2 regions of the Halioglobus sp. Uisw_031 genome follow, and region 2 is predicted to be linked to the other one. Evidence: riboswitches for the same ligand, from Rfam matches in the RefSeq annotation. Region 2 holds a riboswitch; the other holds the start of a gene.
What was found. Region 2 has a riboswitch for cobalamin ahead of ABXT62_RS12860 (CbtB domain-containing protein). Riboswitches for the same ligand answer to the same signal wherever they lie in the genome.
Positions count from the first base shown of each region.

Region 1 (9,867 bases), 410 kb from region 2:
CTCATGCAAACCTCGTCGGGCGCTGGCTCAACAGAGTAAAGCGCCCACAGCTCTGCCATAGCGACACTAGGGGCTTGCATCGCATTGATCGCGTTTAATGCGTCTGGCGCCGCCGGTGCATCCAATGACGTATCAGGTAAAAGCTCTGCCTCTGATGTGACGAGAGCGTCCGCTATAGGATCCTCCTCGGATAATTCAATCGCGTCAGGCTCTAGCTGCACATCCATCCACGATGGCGCCAATATTGCGGCGCCCCCCGTGTATTTGCCCAGTAGCCAACCCACTGTCCAAATGGCCAGCAGCAACACCACAGCCATTCCCAGCCATCGCCACAACGGCGTGACGACAGTCTCATCGCCCAAGACCTCCTGCATCGCTAATCTCAACATGGCATGATTCACGCTGGATTCGTTGCGCCCATAGGCGCCCAGTAGCATGCGATCACACAAGACATTGATCACCCGAGGAATTCCCCCTGAAGCCTTGTAAATACTGCGCACGATAGAGGGCGCAAAGATCACCCGTCCCGGGATCATCCCGGCCACCTGCAACCGATGCTGGATGTACGCACCCGTCTCATCGAGATTCAGTGGCCCCAAATTGTAACGCGCGGTGATGCGCTGATTTAACTGCCGCAGCTCCGGTCGCGCCAACATCTGGGCCAGCTCAGGTTGGCCGATCAGAATAATCTGCAACAGTTTTTCACTATTGGTTTCGAGGTTTGTCAGTAGCCTGATCTGTTCAAGCACATCAAAATCGAGATGCTGTGCCTCATCAATTAACAATACCGTCTTACGCCCTCTGGCGTGATTTTCGAGCAAAAAGCGCTGAAGATTATCAGTCAACGTTTTCAGTGTGTGTTTGTCATGATCGTATTCAATACGCAGTTCATCACAGGCACTGGCCAATAACTCGATGGCATTGAGAGCGGGATTCAGAATAATGGCGATGTCTGTGTCCTGAGGCAATTGCTCCAGTACGCAGCGGTTTATTGTGGTCTTGCCCGTGCCCACCTCACCCGTCAGCAGAATAAAGCCACCGCCCGCACCCACCCCATAGAGCAGATGCGCCAATGCATCCCTGTGGCGGGCGCTCATAAACAGATAGCGGGGATTAACCGCTATGGAGAATGGCGCTTCAGTCAGCCCAAAATATTGATAATACATTCAGTCGGAACCAGTAAACCCAAGCGTTTTATCTTCTGGTATTATGCCCAAGCGCTGCTATCAATGCTATGTTGGGTGTGAGAATGAGCCAGACCCAGCAGCGGGCTGTCCTGAGATCAAATACTTCGTCGCTTTTCGATACAGGGACGGGTCACGGCGGCCAGAAGAGGGCTAATCACGCTTTATTTTGAGCCAGTAAGCCAGTATTCAGAGCAAAAGACTTGTTGGGACTACCTCAGCAACAACGAACTTTCATTACAGATGGCTGTCTATAAGATCGCGTCAATGACCCCAAGGACACACTACAATGCGCTGTAAAAACATGCTCCTCATCGTTCTATTCGCCCTGACCTCTCCGGTTATGGCAGATTCAGCCACAGCCATTTTTGCGGGCGGTTGTTTCTGGTGCATGGAAGCCGACTACGAAAAGCAGGCAGGCGTCACGGGCGTTGTCTCTGGTTTTACCGGTGGCACGCTGCCCAACCCTACTTACTCTGGAAACCATCAGGGTCACTTTGAAGCTGTTGAGGTCACCTATGATCCAGCCATCGTTGATTACGCCGAACTGTTAGACGTATTTTGGAAAAATGTTGACCCGTTCGACAATCAGGGCCAATTTTGCGACAAGGGCCCCAGTTATCGAAGCGCTATTTTTCCAGGCAGCGAGTCAGAGAAAGTCCTCGCAGAGCAATCAAAAGCGAAGGTCGCTGCACGTTTCAGTGGGCAGACTGTCTACACCGAAATCAGGGATCGAGGGCAGTTTTGGCCGGTGGAGGAGTACCATCAGGATTACTATTTGAAAAATCCCGTGCGCTACAAGTACTACCGTTGGAACTGCGGACGAGACCAAAGACTAGAACAGCTATGGGGAGCAGAAGACTGACCACAAGCCAGGCTGGAAGCAGCGGAGCTGCCTAATCAGAGCGCGCAGCAAAGGCTTCAGAGACATCCCACACGCGGTGGAAACTAACTGCCTTCGGTGCCGGCTATTAAGGCAATGGCCTCGTCACACCATGCCATAAACTGTTGACCATGCCCAAGTCCACGCGCCAGCGCCAAGTATACGCCTTTACTGCGAGTTGGCAGGGACTCCGGATCACTATAATATCGCACGCGAATTTTCTCGTAGACATACAACATACGCATCATTTCCTGCCTGCGATCGCCAATCTCCGTCGCCAAATGTACCGCGTTTTCAGCACTAAGATTGTACAACTTGATCACCAGCTCATCCTTGGCTGATTGTGTTTTGGTTACGCCGTACACCCACTCAGCCAGGGCGTCCCGCCCGGCCTTAGTAATGCCATAGACAATTTTATTGGGCTTACCACTTTGTTGTACTTCCCGTTTATTCAGCCAAGCCTTATCAGCAAGCTTGTGCAGTTCTTGATAAATTTGTTGATGTGATGCATGCCAGAAAAAGCCGAGTGAGGCTTCGAAATCCTTGGCCAACTCAATACCCGAAAGATCGTCGTCGATCAGAGCCGTCATTATTGCGTGTGCAAGCGCCATGCGTTCAACTCCTGTACCGCTGTTTTTATTGTCGTAACTGCTACAGGCATTATGCAAAGTCTGCCAGCCACTTCTTGCGTCAACAGAAGTTTAGCATGAATCCACACCGAAGCCATCTCAACTTGACGGGTAGGCTGCACAACTCAGAAGGTAAAAACCCTCTTTATTCACCCTACCGTTGAGCCACTCTTGTGTTCAGTTAACAAGGGCTGCGACATGGGCTGCGGCCGAATCACCCAATGCTTGCAGGTCATAGCCTCCCTCTAACGTAGAGACAATTCGACCTTTTGAGTGGGTCTCAGCAAGACAGACTATCATTTCGGTTATCCAACGATAGTCGTCTTCGATGAGTTGTATTTCTGCAAGGGGGTCCTCTCGGTGAGCATCGAAGCCAGCAGATATAAAGATGAGATCCGGTTTATGCGCCTCTATTGGCCGTAGCCACGTCGACTCTATCAGCGACCTATATTGACCACCGGATGTGCCCGCTGCTAGTGGCGTATTGATGATATGTTGATTTTCGTAGTCGAGAAAACGGTGCGGATAAAAATCTTCTTGAAAGCTACTACAGACCATGACTCTTGGATCATCTTTAAAGATATCAACAGTGCCGTTGCAGTGATGCACATCGAAATCTAAGATCGCCACACGCTTCACAGATGGGTCCTGTAATGCGACTGACGCGCCGATAGCAACATTGTTAAACAGGCAAAAGCCAAAAGCGGCTGCGATCTCTGCATGGTGACCTGGGGGTCTTATAGCGCAGAAGGCGCGATTGCTCTCGCCGGCTAGCACTCTCGATGTTGCCTCCGCTACAGCGCCAGCGCTAAGTCTTGCCGCTCGACTACTACCAGGATTCATATAGGTGTCGGCTTCGAATTTGGCCACGCCTTCAAGGGGTTCAGAGGATAGGACGTCGTCGATGTAGCGGCGAGGATGCACCTGCTCAATCAGATCTAGGCTAATCTCGCTAGCGAGCCCTTGATTCATTTCACTTGTTAAACCACGCTCACGCAGCGTTGCTAAAACAGCTCTAAGCCTATCCGGTCGTTCGGGGTGGCGAGGCATTTCATGAATAAGGCAATCAGGGTGAGTGAGTAAAATCGGTGTCATATAACGCTTCGCTTAGTGCTCGTTGCAAGTCTCGTGTGCGCCAATCCAACACCACTTCGAAGCGGTCTGTCAACGGTGCAGTCGAGTCACAGGGCATGTCTGATGCGTATAACACCGTGCGCTCACTGTCGCTCACAGAAAGCATCGATAACCGCCCGTCCTCGTCACCCATCTACCCAAACTCACTGACTAACAGGCCACTTTTATCAGGAATTAGCGCTAAATCTTCTGGTGATTGAAAACCGCAAATGGGCGTCAAACCCTAGTGTGGTTGGCAAAGATCGACAGACTCAGAGTGATCAGAATGACATCCCGTTAAAGCTGTCCAAATTAATGCTGTACTTAACGTTGCTAATGCGCGCATCGTGCGCTTTATTTCGCTCGCCCCAATCAACGTGCAAATGCACCCTACGAAACAATTCTATGTTTTTTTCGTCGGGCTAAACTAATTAAGCCAATTAAACCTGAGCCGAAAAGCCATGCTGCTGCAGGAACTGGCACCACAGTTACGCTCGTGGTGGCAGCAGCTGTAACTTCATTCGCACCGTTATAGTTAAAAGCAGTGCGAAGCGCGTAGTTGGTATCACCACTTAAGTCTGCTAACAAAAATAAGCTCGGTTGATCACCGCGGCTCTCTGCAGAAGCAATTGAAACGCCGACGGGGTTCGAAACACCCTCAAATAGTTCAATTCTGAAACCTCCCGCCTGAAAGAAACCCGCACTCGAAGGCTCTAGGGCAAATTTGATTTTCGCATCGTCAACATCTGACACCACTGAAAAGGTGTAAAAATCATCGTAAGCGCGAAGAGAGAGCGTGCTGCGCGTATCCGCAACTGATCCCGGCACATAGCCGAGGTCAAGTATGAACGCAGCATGAGCAGACAGCGGCGCGACCAAGAAAAAAACTGCGCAGATTACGTTCTTCATGACATTCTTTCCAAATTTATCGTATTCGCCAATGGGTCATACATAGCGCGTTAATTAAACCCATGTCGAATTGGCTCTTCGTCTAACTTACCACTCACGCTTGGCACTGAAACCGAAATGTAGATTTAACATTTTTTGTCTATTCTTAGCTAGTATAACTGTATACAGCGATTTATAGCCAGTTGCTAAAAGACAGTCGCCTCGCTTTAATTAAGCAGGTTCGTTATCAGAACCAAGTAGCATTGCGCGCAGCTATTCGCCACCAGTATTTGCCTTGCTCAATCTATGAAGTTTAAGGGGGATATAAAAAGGTCGGGGTAGACCCCGGCCAAGCGATTCTGCTAGGAGTCTGTTAGTCAACAAGGTGGTAGGTCAGTAGTTTTGGGCCTCCATCCGGAATGCCCAATTATTTGCTTATCATTACAAGATTAAATTGAAAGATACACAACAAAATCGCAGCACTATTAACTTCAAAGCTGGGGGATAATTTTGGAGAATTTCTCAATCATGGGCATAACAATTTCCGGCTTGCCCCAATTCTCCATACCCACACCGATATTACAGCGATCGACGCCCATATCTCTGTACGACTTTAGAAGGTCGGCGGTCACCGGCGCCATCACCACTAGCGTGATTTCAACGCTATCGGGGTTACGACCATTGCCCTGCACATTTTGACGAAACGCCTTAATATCCTGCTCAATATCCTGCATCGCCACATCTACTGGCATCCAGCCATCCGCCCACTCGGCCGCATGCTTTATTCCCAGTGGGCCCATTGCGCCAAAAATAACCGGTGGCCCGCCTGGACGTGTTGCCTTGGGGTCAAACCACACCGGATCAAAGTTGATCAACTTGCCGTGAAACTCAGGCTCCGCATCGGTCAGCAATGCGCGCTGCGCGAGCACCGTTTCCTTTAATCCAAGATAGCGACGACCGAACGGCAAGCTGGTTGTATTCTCAAACTCCTCTTTATTCCAGCCCACACCGCACCCGATAATCATTCGGCCATTAGACAACCTGTCCAGCGTGGCAATCGTTTTTGTCTGGGAAAACAGCTCTCTCTCCATCAGCAGCGCGATGCCGGTACCCAACTTAAGACGGGTGGTGGCTGAGGCCGCGGCCATCAGTGAGACGTAAGGGTCCATCATGTTTTTATAAGGGTCAGGCATTTCACCGCCGGGTGGATACGGCGTCAACCGAGAAACGGGAATGTGGCTGTGTTCGCCATACCACAACGACTCGAACCCAGCCTCTTCCAAGGTTTTTGCCAATATATGAGGAGCGGGGTCGTCCGCCGTGTTCATTGAACTGAATCCTAAATGCATGCGCTTTACCTCGCTTAGTTTTTTACAATTTTATCGACAGAACGGCGCAGACGGACAGCTGCGGCCAGCTCCTGCAACAGTGGCAGGGTGTCATCCCAGCTCATGCAGGGATCAGTAATACTTTGTCCAAACGTCAATGGCTCACCCTCGACCACATCTTGACGGCCTTCCACCAGATTACTCTCTAGCATTAGCCCAAAAATACTCCGATTACCGCGACCCACCTGGGTGGCAATATCCCGGGTGACATCGATTTGACGCGCAGGGATCTTACGGCTGTTCGCATGACTGGCGTCAATCATAATCAGCGCAGGTAGGCCCGCTTTGGTCAGCATCGCCTCTGCATCTTGCACCGAAAACATATCGTAATTGGGATGCTTGCCTCCGCGCAGAATAATATGACAGTCCTCATTCCCCGTGGTTTCAAATATTGCAGAATGACCCTGCTTGGTGACCGATAAAAAATGATGCGGCTGAGACGCGGACCGTATGGCATCTACTGCCACCTGAATGTCCCCATCTGTGGCATTTTTAAAACCCACAGGGCAGGATAAGCCAGACGTCAGTTCGCGATGCGTTTGACTTTCGGTGGTGCGCGCACCGATAGCGCCCCAAGACACGAGATCCGCAGAGTACTGCGGGCTGATTAAATCAAGATATTCAGTGCCAGACGGCAAACCCATATCTGCCAAGTCCGACAGCAACTTCCGGGCTAGATGCAAACCCTTATTAATGTCGAAACTGTTATTCAGATCAGGATCATTAATCAGTCCCTTCCATCCCACGGTGGTACGGGGCTTCTCAAAATAGACTCGCATGACAATAAATAAGTCTTCGGTCAACTCCTCGGCGGCGCGGCGCAGCAACGCGGCATATTCCAAGGCGGCTTCGGGGTCATGTATTGAACAGGGACCAACAATCACCAGCAGTCGATCATCTTCATCGTTAAGAATACGATGAATCGTTTGGCGGGCCTGAGCGACTGTCAGCCCCCCGTGCTCGCTCACGCCGATATCCTTCACCAGTTGTTCCGGAGATATCAGTTCAGTGATGTGCTGGATGCGAAGGTCGTCGGTTGTGGCCGTCATGCGTTATTCCATTTTGTTGTCATTGCTTGATAAACCCCACGCTCTATGGGGGGGGGTAATATAGCACAGCCACACAACAGAATAAGCGCGATCTGGTACAACATCTAAGCTGTAAAGGCTCAAATGATGCCTGCTGACAACACGCCCAATCACTGCAAACAACTGCTGCGAACAGATAACCTTAACGGAACGTCTTGCGACTATACCCGCTAGGCGCCTTCTTTTTTAGCGCGCACGGATACTGCAGGTCAACTCGCAATCACCGGCACCTCTGCGAGCAGCGATTTCGCTTGCAGGCGCCACAAGTCGTCGAGCATGCAGCCGACTGTATTGGGCTCAACTAAATGGGCCCCGTACCACGTATGCAAACAGCGTATACGCGTAAAGTCTCCGATTCCTCCTACACCCTTATTCACAAGTGCCTCACTAAAACCAAGCGCTTCCAACCGCTGCCGAATGTCCGGACGCAGGTACGAGTCACGCAGTGCAATATACGCCTCATGATCATCACGCATGCTGCGTTGCAGGTTAGCGTTCAGATCAACACGTTGTTGAAATTGTTTGATTAATCCCCCAGCCTCCAATTGGTCGATGCGATAACATAACGCAGGATCTACCAGCCAAAATAATGTTGGAAATGGCTTATCCTCAACAAGGGACGCAACTCGAATAACCACAGGCTCTCCAGCCGGTCCTGTCACGGCGACATCTTCCAGCCCACGAGGTGCCCTGCCGAGCAGAACGGCGACCTGATTCACTATGTCAGGAGTAATTGTCATGCGCTGATACTATTTTTCGGGGTGGCCGCTCAGTTTACGCAAAGCCAGCGACTTTGGCACTAACAAGCTTTTTAAGGACCAAATCCACCCGATAGATGTCATTAGAATGGGATGCAATTAGGTTCCACCGGCATTGACACGGCGTGTTCTTCACTCTACAGTCGGCGCAATTGTTAGGTGCTCACCGCGATTTCTTCTTCGCTGGGTGGGTTAAATGGGAAGTGTGGGACGGCTATTGCCGAGTCCACCGCTGCCCCCGCAACGGTAGACAGTCATCGACTGTCAGCCCGATACCTGCCTAGCAACGCGCAACGCGCAACGATGAAGCGGAGGGCTTTGTACTTGGTTGCTCAATGCTTGCATTGTGTTTCCGATTTCCCTCGTTTGATCGTTAATTATATTACGTCACCCGAGGGTTACCTTTGAATAAGTTATCGCTTTTTATTGCCGCCGCTGCGGGTTGCACCTCTTTCTTAGCCACTGCGCAAAGCTCTCCGCCTCAAGACAAGCTAGAAGAAATGGTCATCACCTCTTCGCGTGTCGAGATGCCTCTACGCGAAGTCGGCACCTCGATATCCGTCATCACCCAAGACGAAATTTCCCAAATGGGATTTAACTCGCTTTACGAGATACTGCGCACCCAGACGGGTGTAGCCGTCAGTAATGCAGGCGGCCCAGGTGGGGCCAGCTCCATGAGGATTCGCGGAGAAGAGGGCTTTCGCACTCTAATACTGCTTGATGGCATCGACATCTCTGACACCTCATCTCCGCAGACAGGGCCACGTGTAGAGCAATTACTGAGTTCTGGCGTGCAGCGAGTGGAAATCCTGCGAGGGCCGCAAGGTTTAATGTATGGCGCCGACGCCGGCGGTGTGGTCAATGTTTCAACGATCGCACCCAGCGAAGGCTTCGGCGGTGAACTCAGTGCAGAAGGCGGGCGCTATGGGACGCAGCAATTCGCCGGCAATATTGGCGGGGGGAATGACGATGTGGATTTCACTCTATCCGCTGCAGACTTCCAAACGGATGGTTTTAACGCGCGCTCTGATGACACTCAACTGAGCGACCGCGACGGTTACAAAAATACTACGATGAACGGGCGTTTTGGCTGGAACGCCAGTGATAACTTGCGTATCGGGCTATCACTGTACGATGTCGACTCAAAAAATGACTACGATAATTGCTTCGACACAGTCACTTTTGAACGCACCGACCTGTGCAAGGATACTTATGAACAACAGGCATGGCGGGTTCAGGGTGACTACGTGGTCGGCCGTTTTAATCACGAGTTGTTCTATAGCAACAGTGATACGGAGCGAGATTTTTATGCGGATGGTATTTCGTTCTTCAAGCCCAAGGGTGGCCTAGAACGTGGCGGCTATCTTGGCACTTTTACGGGCGGGGATGCGCTGAGGCTCGTCTACGGTGTTGACTTAGAATCTGAATCCATGGACGACGGCACCACTGACACCAGCCGTAATCAAGAAGGGTACTATTTAGAGTACCAGGGCGGATTCAATGACAGTCTCTATGTGACGACTGGTGTGCGCTACGACGATAATGAAGATTTCGGCACCCACACCTCTTATCGCGTGAGCGGCGCTTATCTTATTCCTTTATCCAAAGGTGAGCTAAAACTTAAAGGGACCTATGGCACTGGCTTTCGCGCCCCCAGCTTATATGAAATTGCATACAATACTGGCGATTTTGCCTCTCCACCGGCCCAGGGCACTGAACTTGCCGAAGAGAAGAGCAAGGGCTTCGATGTGGGATTATCTTGGTCAACTGAGACAGGCATCTACCTAGAAGCAGTCTATTTTGACCAGACTATTAGCGATGAGATTTATTTCGACCCCATCGACTTCTCTGGTTATCTGCAAAGCAATGGTGACTCAAAGTCAACCGGCGTAGAACTTGTCGCTCAAGCAACCCTTTGGGATACTCTGTCAATCGT
Region 1 is NZ_CP159826.1:2,417,401-2,427,267, forward strand. It holds gene ABXT62_RS10945 (AAA family ATPase) at 1-1,166, opposite strand, end outside; gene msrA (peptide-methionine (S)-S-oxide reductase MsrA) at 1,474-2,049, shown strand; gene ABXT62_RS10955 (PadR family transcriptional regulator) at 2,133-2,678, opposite strand; gene ABXT62_RS10960 (histone deacetylase family protein) at 2,874-3,791, opposite strand; gene ABXT62_RS10965 (VPLPA-CTERM sorting domain-containing protein) at 4,200-4,718, opposite strand; gene ABXT62_RS10970 (TIGR03619 family F420-dependent LLM class oxidoreductase) at 5,189-6,025, opposite strand; gene ABXT62_RS10975 (3-deoxy-7-phosphoheptulonate synthase) at 6,061-7,134, opposite strand; gene ABXT62_RS10980 (DUF501 domain-containing protein) at 7,383-7,913, opposite strand; cobalamin riboswitch at 8,084-8,230, shown strand; gene ABXT62_RS10985 (TonB-dependent receptor plug domain-containing protein) at 8,336-9,867, shown strand, end outside.
Region 1: linked by a shared signal. The riboswitch ahead of ABXT62_RS10985 (TonB-dependent receptor plug domain-containing protein) and the one ahead of ABXT62_RS12860 (CbtB domain-containing protein) in region 2 are both predicted to bind cobalamin.

Region 2 (9,867 bases):
TTCTCACCCTTTGGTCGGACCTCAAGTCGATCACCAACGGTAATGTAACCTGTATTGAGAATTCTTGCACACAGACCGCCGTGACCAATCATCGCTGCTACGCCACCCTTGCCCAGTGCCGCGTCCATGCGTGAACAGGGGTGGCATAAAGCGGTAGCTTCAAAGACGGCCTCGCCAATCTGGAAGCGCTGGTGTCTTAGTGCGTTGAGATTAATCCCGCTGACCACAAGATTGCGGCGCAGTAAGACAGGATCGATGGTGCTGAGTCCGGTGAAGTGGGCGATCTGCTGCATGAACTCTTCCGATATCAGCGTAACCTGCCGTGCAGAGCCAGGCGTCTTGTCCATTCTATGATCACCCTCCAGACCTTTGGCTGCTATTGCCTTTGCTCGTTCAACGGGCGTCACCTGACCGCGTCGCTCCGAACGTAGACCGATCCAGGTCAAGGTTCCAGGAGGTAGATCACGTGCAATTTTGTCGAGTGGGTTGCTTCGCTTAGTCATTGTCTGTCTATGTATCATCTATGAATAATTGTCACGCCGGAGAGACGCGCTCGCCTAGTCGGATGCTCTAAAAACTCTAACGCTATGATGAACTACTGTTTGTATTATATATTGATTACTTCAGGTGACCTTGCATTACTTCAAATTGGAGCGGTGCCAACTGAATTACTGCCTTAACTTATTGACATTAAAAAATTATATAAATAATAGATGTGCATATACCCCCAGATATACCCCCGTTCAAAGCCCGCTACCCCGTATCATATCCACCGAGTCGTCAGGATACCGAACGGCCTATGCCGCCGTAGCGATAAACGTCACCACCTGTCGCCGAATGCTAAAGAAACCAGGCGGTGCGCTCTTGCTAAATTTAGCCTCTAGGGTGTGCGGTAGAAAAATCCGCCCATCTGAGTGGGGATTCCGGCTTCACCCATCCACGCGACTGAAACAAAGGTCTGCGTGTTGAAATAGCATCCCGGATCCATATAGTAAAGCTCGGAAGGGCCAGAGGTCATTCCAGTGAGGGGAAATGTAAGGTTAAAATAGGCGACAACGCTGTTGGTCTCCCGCCAGCCATCAGCGAAGAACGAGTGCAGTGCACATTCTTGGTCATTGATGGTCTCATAATACGCCATTAGCGCATCGACGTCTGAACCACTGGCCCAAGTCCATCCAGTCATATCATGGCCGTTCAAGGGCCCGTTGCAGATTCCACTTTCGCAGACGTCAGCAATCTCCTGGTACGCAACACCAATAAACAAATCGGGCTGATACCAGATTTTCCCATCAACGGCGATGGTGTCTAGGCCGCAGGACAAGTCTGGGTTGAGCGGGCAGGGATCATCTACGTCGAATATTCCGTCATTGTCATCATCCACGTCTAGATGATCCTTAATGCCATCATCATCTGTATCAATGCCTACGAAGGTAAAAAGAGGCTTTGCATAGAAGTATATTCCAGTATCCAAGATAGAATTGCGGATGCTTTCAAATAAAGGGTCATCAGAGGCCGGGCCATTGGAAACGGTACAGACGGGATTCTCAGAGTCGGCACATTGGTAGTAGTCCCCAGCCTGCCATTTGGAAAATTCGTACCCTGGTCTAGCGGTGGCGGTAAACGTTTCGATAAAGCCCGCAGCAGTCACGTCGAATTCACAGATGCTGCCACCTGCGCAATCCCGTGTGCCAGAGCTTGACGAAACATCACCGTTTGCCGTGACCAGCAAAGCAAATTTGCAGCCTGTCATTAGGAGAGCGACGAAGAAAATAAAGAGTGTCTTGGTGCCTGTGTTCATATTGATTCCTTTCATTTATTTTTACTGAGACTAGGCAGTAGCCTCCACTTTATTTCCCGCAGCACCTTGGGTGGGCGCAAAGCTATATAGGCTCCGCGACTGCCATCATCTGTAACCGCTATCGGTGCTGGATGTATAACATCCTGCGTGCTAACTAAATCCCCGACTCGGTCGTTAGGAAGGAAATGAGTCCTGAAGTTGCAGTGGTTTAATGACGCCATACCCTAACATGCATAGGCAGGGGAGGGTAGGGTGAGGGGCGACCGCCCCTTTTGCTTTAACTGGGGGGGTAGTCAGCTTAAGAGTTAGAGTCCTTTAAGCTACCTGGCGAACGACTGTCTAATGACTTCAGCCATTCAAAGAATAGACAGTGTCTTAGTGATCAATGCGTGTATCATGGTTGCATCCTTTTATTTATTACTTTATTAAGTATAGCCGTTTGCTTGATATGGCTACAGATGTTCACTCACCTGATAATGAAGCTTAATCTTTGCCCGCGAAGTAGGGAAAACCCTACTTAGGTTTCTATAACGTCACGCTGTCTACTATCGGCGCCGATATCTATTTACTCGCCTCATACAACAACCAAATCGGCAGCCTCACTGGAATATACTCAGGTGTAATCGGAGGGCTGCTTGCCGCTGGCGTACTCGTTCCTGCAGCGTTCGTTGCTGTCACAGAACAGTTATAACTTACGCTGTTAGTCAGCCCTGAGACGGTGATGGGTGAGGTGCTCGCACAATTCACATTTGTTCATTCCTGAACGAGAGCATGCAACCGTCCGTGCCACACGTTTTTCAGTAGCGTCCTTGCTGATCTGGGGCTGTGGATTCGCGTCCTGCGAAAAGAAGTAATGGCCCAGGGGTGCTTGGGAAGTTGGCACCAGGTGCGATAGGGTAGGGCGGCCTTGTTCCTTTTCGCGTAGATGAGCCAGGATGCTATCGATGATGTCCCGGATGTCCTGTAAACTCTGCCACGTTTCAGAATCAATAAATTGAACATTCAATCACCCAAAAGGATCTCTCCAATGAACCTATTAATTGTTTTAACGTCACATGATCAATTGGGTGACACTGGCCATAAAACGGGCTTTTGGCTGGAAGAATTTGCCAGCCCCTATTACGCTCTATTAGATGCCGGCGCGACAGTCACTCTGGCTTCACCCCTAGGCGGTCAACCGCCCCTCGACCCCAAGAGCAGCGAGCCGGGTTTCCTAACCGACGCGACACATCGATTCGAAGATGATCAGGCCGCTAAAACCGCCCTAGGGACTACAGTCAAATTGTCGACAATGAACGTGGAAGATTTTGATGGGGTATTTTACCCTGGTGGCCATGGCCCGCTTTGGGACCTGCACAGTGACCCTGACTCGATTGCTCTGATTGAGGGATTTATTGCCGCAGGCAAGCCGGTAGCTGCGGTGTGCCACGCGCCTGCTGTGTTACTCAAAGCCAAAGCTGCTAATGGTGATCCACTGGTTATGGGTAAAAGTGTCACTGGCTTTAGTAATAGCGAAGAGGCCGCGGTGGAGCTGACCGCGGTGGTTCCCTATTTGCTCGAAGATGAGCTTGTGGCAATGGGTGGCTTGTACCAAAAGACCGAAGATTGGAACTCATTGGCAGTCGTCGATGGTTTGGTTATTACCGGCCAGAACCCTGGCTCCTCAACTGCGGTTGCCGAAGCGTTGCTAGAGACAGTCAACCGGAACTAGGGAGACGCTGTCCCCGCACTGCGGCAGCTAGATTTTAGATCCCCTATGCCCTAAGGTTATCGAAGCATCAGCCCAAGGTCTAGAGATTATCGTCGCTTAGAGCGCATTACAGGCCGTCTGAGAGGTGTTACGATTTGGGCTCGCAGCCTTGAAAAGGCGTTCGCTGAGGTGATCGCACAATTTATATCCGCCCATTCCTGAGCGAGAGTCCGCAGTAGTCCGTGCCACGCTTGTTCTAGTAGCGTCCCTGCTGATGGAGGGCTGTAGAGTGTTTTTGGGTCAAGTCGAGTAAGGCGCCCGGCCGCCTAGTGTCATCAGTCGTCGCCCTACGTTTATGTCAGGTAGCGGTGGCTTCAGGCGCAAACATTCCGTAATAGGTTAGGATGAATAAAGAACAGCGACAAGCGAAAAATGTCGTCATACTCTAACGTCTAGGATGGGCTACTATGATGTGACCACCCTTGAAGAGCGTGAGCCGAAATTGAACCACACCCTAGGTTGTTCGGAGGAAGAATATGCCAAAAGCGATTCATGGATTTTGCGATGACACGCTGGGAGATCACGATGCTGTAGCACTTGCAGCACTGGTCGAGAGTGGTGAACTTCAGATCTCGGAGATATTGGAGGCCTCTATTGCGCGAGCGCACCAGGTCGATCCGCATCTTCACGCTATCGTGGAGCACTGCTCTGAGCAATCGCTAGAGAGGTCTGGCGGTGATTCTAGTGGGCCTTTTGCCGGAGTGCCTACGTTTATTAAAGACATGAACGACCTGATTGGTTTGCCGACCCGGTATGGCTCAGCAGCCTATGAGGGCGCGCAAGCGGCGACAAGAAATGATCCTGTTGTACAGCAAATGATAGACCTGGGCTTTGTGCCGTTAGGTAAAACAACCATGCCCGAGTTCGGTTTGATTTGTTCGGCGGAGCCGGCCGAGGGACTCGGTGAACCAACGCGTAACCCCTGGAACACCGGCCACGGTGTTGGCGGTTCCTCGTCTGGCTCTGCGGCATTGGTTGCGGCAGGGGTGGTCCCTATTGCTCACGCAGCGGACGGGGGCGGTTCCATCAGGATACCCGCAGGCAGCTGTGGACTGGTGGGGCTCAAGCCAAGCAGGGGGCGTATTATTCCGTCGCGAATGCTTGCGAAACAACCGATAGTGTTTGCCACGGACGGAATCGTAAGTCGCTCCGTAAGAGATACCGCACATTTTTATGAGCATATCGAACGGCTCAACCGCAAGCCCGAGCTTGAACCTATCGGCTCGGTTACCTCGCCGATAAAGCAAAAGCTTCGTATCGCTGTGGTAACGGAATCCCTGGGCGGTATACAGATTGATCAACCGACCCGCAAGGCCATTGAGCAAACAATGTTGCTGCTGGAAGGGCTAGGCCACACAGTGGAGTTGATACCTATTCCCGCGCCCGAGTCCATGCGGATGGACTTCGTCAATATGTGGTCTGCGAGCGCCTATATAACTAGGAAGTCTGGCGGGAAATCACTGGATCCCTGTTTTGATTCCACCCGGTTGACGCCGGTTGTCGATGGCTTAGCGAACGATTTCCTGAAGAAAATTTTGAAGATCCCCGGGACATATTGGCGCCTGCGCAAAGCTCATAGTGATTGGGCGAGAAACTTTACTGAAATCGATGTGGTGATGACTCCCTGCGTGAGTCACCTGACACCTGAGATAGGCTACCTAAGCGAAGGCCTCGACTATGAGACCTTGTTTCCACGCGTGATGACATGGGCCTGCTTTACCGGACTGGCCAACGCAACTGGCGGACCGTCGATATCTCTACCACTGGGCCATGATAGTGAGTCCAATCTCCCCATCGGCGTGTTGTTTAATGCTAATCACGGAAAAGAGCGCTTGTTGCTTGAACTGGCCTATCAACTCGAAGAGGCGCAGCCTTGGAAAAAGCTTTGGGAGTAGGGTACCGCCAAGTTAAGCTACTGATATCCGTATAATCGACGGATGAATACTTATAAACGCCACCGATTCCCACCCGATATCATTTCTTACGCCGTCTGGCTCTACTATCGTTTCAATCTCAGCCACAGAGACATCGAAGATCTACTTGCCGAACGAGGCATAACCGTCAGCCATGAATCGATCCGACTGTGGTGTATAAAATTCGGCGCTATATACACTCGAAGACTGAAACGAAAACACCGAGGCTACGGCGACACGTTCTACATTGATGAAGTCTTCATCAAGGTACTGACAAGTTAACTTGAGGTCACGGGCGGAGCCGACACAATTCGGCCTTTGGCGCTAGCAATCGAGTCGCCAGCTCGCACTTTAGGTTTGTTTATTGGGTGTAATGAATGCTAAAACTCCACTTTTCGAGGAAAAATAAGTTAACTCGTTAGTACCCCAGGTAGTTGTGTTTAATAGTCAGTTACTTAGCTAATAGCGATATCGCTGTCAGTATTTTTTTTAATAGTGTGTTGGCGCGGATTAACAGTTTTTCTTGTTGATCAAATTCTGTCGGCTAATTTTATAGAGGCTTTGCAGAGTTGATTAAGCATGGATAAAAAAGTTAACGTATCATTATCTTTACTTTTTACTGTCAATCGGGCTGTACATGTTTGTCGATAAGTTTGCTGCTCTAATCAACAGCTTAATTCAAGGAGATGGGGCATTAGCCGATATTGTTACCGATAATGATGGTATTCATCTAATAAATAACACCTTAGTGTTTACTCTTAGAGGGATATATCTATTAATCTGTAAGTCCGAGGATATACCCTATAGTAAATTTAGAGCAGCGTTATACCAAGGAAACCTCAATCAAGAGCTTGGAAAACTCGGTTATCAAGTGGTGATTTCTGACTCTACCGGTAATATTGATACCAGTTGGTACCAGCTCAAACCGATTGAAGTCGTTTAAGCGTTTCAAATTAGATTGAATGTTGTTATTATCGTGATTGAGTTTTAGGTGCCTTGAAAGGGATAATCGGGAAGTATGGTAAACAGCTTGTTTGTTACTCCATCGCTGCCCCCGCATCGGTAATAGAGTTGTTTGCAAGGCCACTGAAGCGTCAGCTTTGGGAAGGCGCAAACTTAGCAATTTGCACTCTTTGAGCCCGAAGACCGGCCTAACAATTTTACAATTACAATGCACGGTGGGTGCACATGGATAAAAATATGACAACTCAAGTAATCGCTAGCCAGAATATTCGAACTAAAGCAGGCAGCTCTGTAGCTCTGCAGAATATGGCTGCAATAGCATTTGGAGCGATTGTTCTATTTGCGGTTGGTTTTCTACCAATGGATGTTGCTCATAATGCAGCGCATGATACTCGTCATGCCTTGGTTTTTCCTTGTCACTAGCCCACTAGATTTACACAAATTAATGGCTTAAGCCCAAGTGGTTTAGGCTTTAGGTGTTTCTGGTTAAGGGTATCTTGTGGTTTTTCGTCAAATCATTTATAACGCGCTGTTGGCTGGATTTATTGCCGGCCTGTTACTGAGCGTCGCTCAAGTTTTAATAATTGATCCAATCATCTTTGCAGCCGAAAGCTATGAAGTGGAGCACGACCATGGTGGCCATGATCATGCCAGTGAAACCTGGGCCCCACAAGATGGAGGTGAGCGCACCGCTTTTACTGTTATAGCTAATATAAGTGCAGGTATTGGTTTTGCTGCAGTGCTTATCGCTGTTATGTCGCAATTACAGGCCATGGGATTAACCACGCTATCGGTAGCTAAAGGCATATTGTGGGGGCTTGGGGGCTATGCCGCTATGTATGTTGCACCCTCTATTGGTTTGCCGCCAGAAATACCCGGTAGTGAAGCGGCTGCATTAGAGAGCAGGCAATTATGGTGGGTAATGGCAGTAGTCGGTGTCGGAGCGGGTTTGTTGGCACTGGTTTTTGGTTCCATTAAAATTAAAATTGCCGGCGTTGTTGCTATCGCTTTGCCCTATATTATCGGTGCGCCAAAACATGTTGGGGCACTATTTAGTCATCCTGCGCCAGATGCAGTTATCGCGTTAACTGCCCTTCATGAACGTTTTCTAATTGTCACGGGAGTGGGTAATTTAATTTTTTGGATAGCATTAGGGCTTGTATCCGGGTGGGCCGTTAGTCGGTTTAAAGTTGATTCAGCAGGTGATCAGCTTGAATAATTTTCCGTTCACCGCGGTGACTGGTCAGGCCAGTTTTAAGTTGGCTTTATGCTTGGCGGCAATTAATCCAGCAATTGGCGGTGTTTTAGTGAGTGGGCCTCGGGGCAGTGCTAAATCTACCTTGGCTAGGGGCTTAGCTGATGTAATGGTTGATACTAACAATGACAAGGTTAACTTTATTACTTTGCCATTAGGCGCTACCGAGGAAATGCTGCTCGGCACCTTAAATTTAGAACAAGTACTGGCTAGTAAAAAAACAGAATTCCAACCCGGTTTACTATCCAAAGCCAATAATGGTGTTTTGTACGTCGATGAAGTGAACTTACTCCCAGATAACTTGGTTGATCTATTATTAGATGTTTCAGCTAGTGGGGTAAACATTGTAGAGCGCGATGGGGTTAGTGAAAGCCATAGTGCTCGCTTTGTACTACTGGGGACGATGAACCCAGACGAAGGAGAGTTGAGACCACAGTTGCAAGACCGGTTTGGCTTGTCAGTTGAACTCAATAATCAATACAGCATTGAAGATAGAGTTGAGATTGTACGTTTACGCCAACAATTTGATATGGCTCCAGATAAGTTTTTAGCTTCATCTAAAGTCCAGCAAGAAGCTTTAGCTGAAAAGTTATCAATAGCCAAAAATCGATTAAAAAAAGTTATCTGCGATGAGTCGCTAAGACTTTTAATTGCTAATAAATGTCAGTCTGCAAATGTCGATGGTTTGCGCGCCGATATTGTTTGGTATCGGGCAGCGACTGCTCATGCGGTATTAAATGATCGAATCGAAGTCATTGAAGAGGATGTATTAGCTGTAGAAGAGTTGGTGTTAAACCATCGCCGTAATCACCCAGACACGCCGCCGCCAAGTAATAATAAGCCATTTTCTAAACCCAGCAAGCAAGCTGATGAGAGACCCGTTGGCGGTGATTGGGGGGCGATGGATCCACAACAACAACTCACAGCTGAAAAGGTCAGTCTAACTTTGCCTAGCCGTATTCATTCAAATACGTCGCGTCTAGTTACGGCGCTAGGTGATACTTTTGTTAACCGCAAAGGGGGTGGCAGCGCCGGGATTGAGGCGTCAAAAGCACCATCAAAACGCATCAACTGGTTTGCCAGTTTACTGGCAAGTGCAGGACAATGGCCTTTAGCACAGTTAAGGTTTAGGCCGATAAAAACCGGTCAGTTAAAACTCAATATTGTGCTGTTAGATACATCGGCCTCAACGCTGCACAATGAACTGTTCGCAAAAGCTAAGGCGACCATTTTATCTATTGCAGAGAAAGCTTATTGGTCACGCGAACAATTAACAATTTTGGGTTTTGGCAACGCCCGCGTCGAAACCCTATTGCCTACTAAGCGCGCACCCAAGGCCTTGCGTCAGCTACTGGATAACATCCCTGCCGGTGGCGGTACACCGTTGCGCGAAGTGTTACAACATACCTTGTTGTTTCAACAAAACGAGCTTAGAAAGAACCCTTCACTTGCACTGAACACAATTATTATCACCGATGGGAAAAGTACTCAGCCGTTTGATGATATTAATTTGCTAGGTCAGATAACACTACTTGATATAGAAAATTCGCCAGTTAAGCGCGGCAAAGGTGAGCGTATTGCCAGTGTATTAGGCGCTGATTATTTTCTGCTCCCAGCTTAATAAACTTAAGGCCATAATTATGAGTGACGATAAACATAAGGCCCGTATGGTCAGTAAAAAAGCAGTAATGGATGCAAAAATAGCCAACGCTACAGAAGAGCGTGGCGTGTTAATTTTGTTAAAAGGTAACGGTAAAGGCAAGAGTAGTTCGGCATTTGGTACTATGGCTAGAAGCGTCGGGCATGGCAAAAAATGCGCCGTTATCCAATTTATAAAAGGGCGCAGTGAAACGGGTGAATATAAGCTATTTAGAGACCATGATTTAATTGATTGGCATGTCATGGGGCATGGTTTTACGTGGGAGACTCAAGATAAGCAGCAAGATATATCGGCCGCAAAAAAGGCCTGGGCCTTGGCCGAAACATTGCTGCAAGATGACCGCTACGACATGCTGGTATTTGATGAATTAAGTTATATGTTCAAATACGAATACCTTGACGTAGGGCCAGTCGTTGCGGCGTTGAGTAAACGTCCAAAAGATCAGAATGTGATTATTACTGGCAGGACAATGGCGCTTGAGTTGCAAAATATCGCCGACACTATTTCAGTGGTTCAAGATGAGCGTCA
Region 2 is NZ_CP159826.1:2,831,108-2,840,974, reverse strand. It holds gene ABXT62_RS12890 (MOSC domain-containing protein) at 1-503, opposite strand, end outside; gene ABXT62_RS12885 (hypothetical protein) at 881-1,798, opposite strand; gene ABXT62_RS12880 (type 1 glutamine amidotransferase domain-containing protein) at 2,826-3,509, shown strand; gene ABXT62_RS12875 (amidase) at 4,025-5,443, shown strand; partial or broken gene ABXT62_RS12870 (IS6 family transposase) at 5,486-5,615, shown strand; gene ABXT62_RS12865 (hypothetical protein) at 6,099-6,404, shown strand; cobalamin riboswitch at 6,434-6,631, shown strand; gene ABXT62_RS12860 (CbtB domain-containing protein) at 6,650-6,847, shown strand; gene ABXT62_RS12855 (CbtA family protein) at 6,924-7,643, shown strand; gene ABXT62_RS12850 (AAA family ATPase) at 7,636-9,300, shown strand; gene cobO (cob(I)yrinic acid a,c-diamide adenosyltransferase) at 9,320-9,867, shown strand, end outside.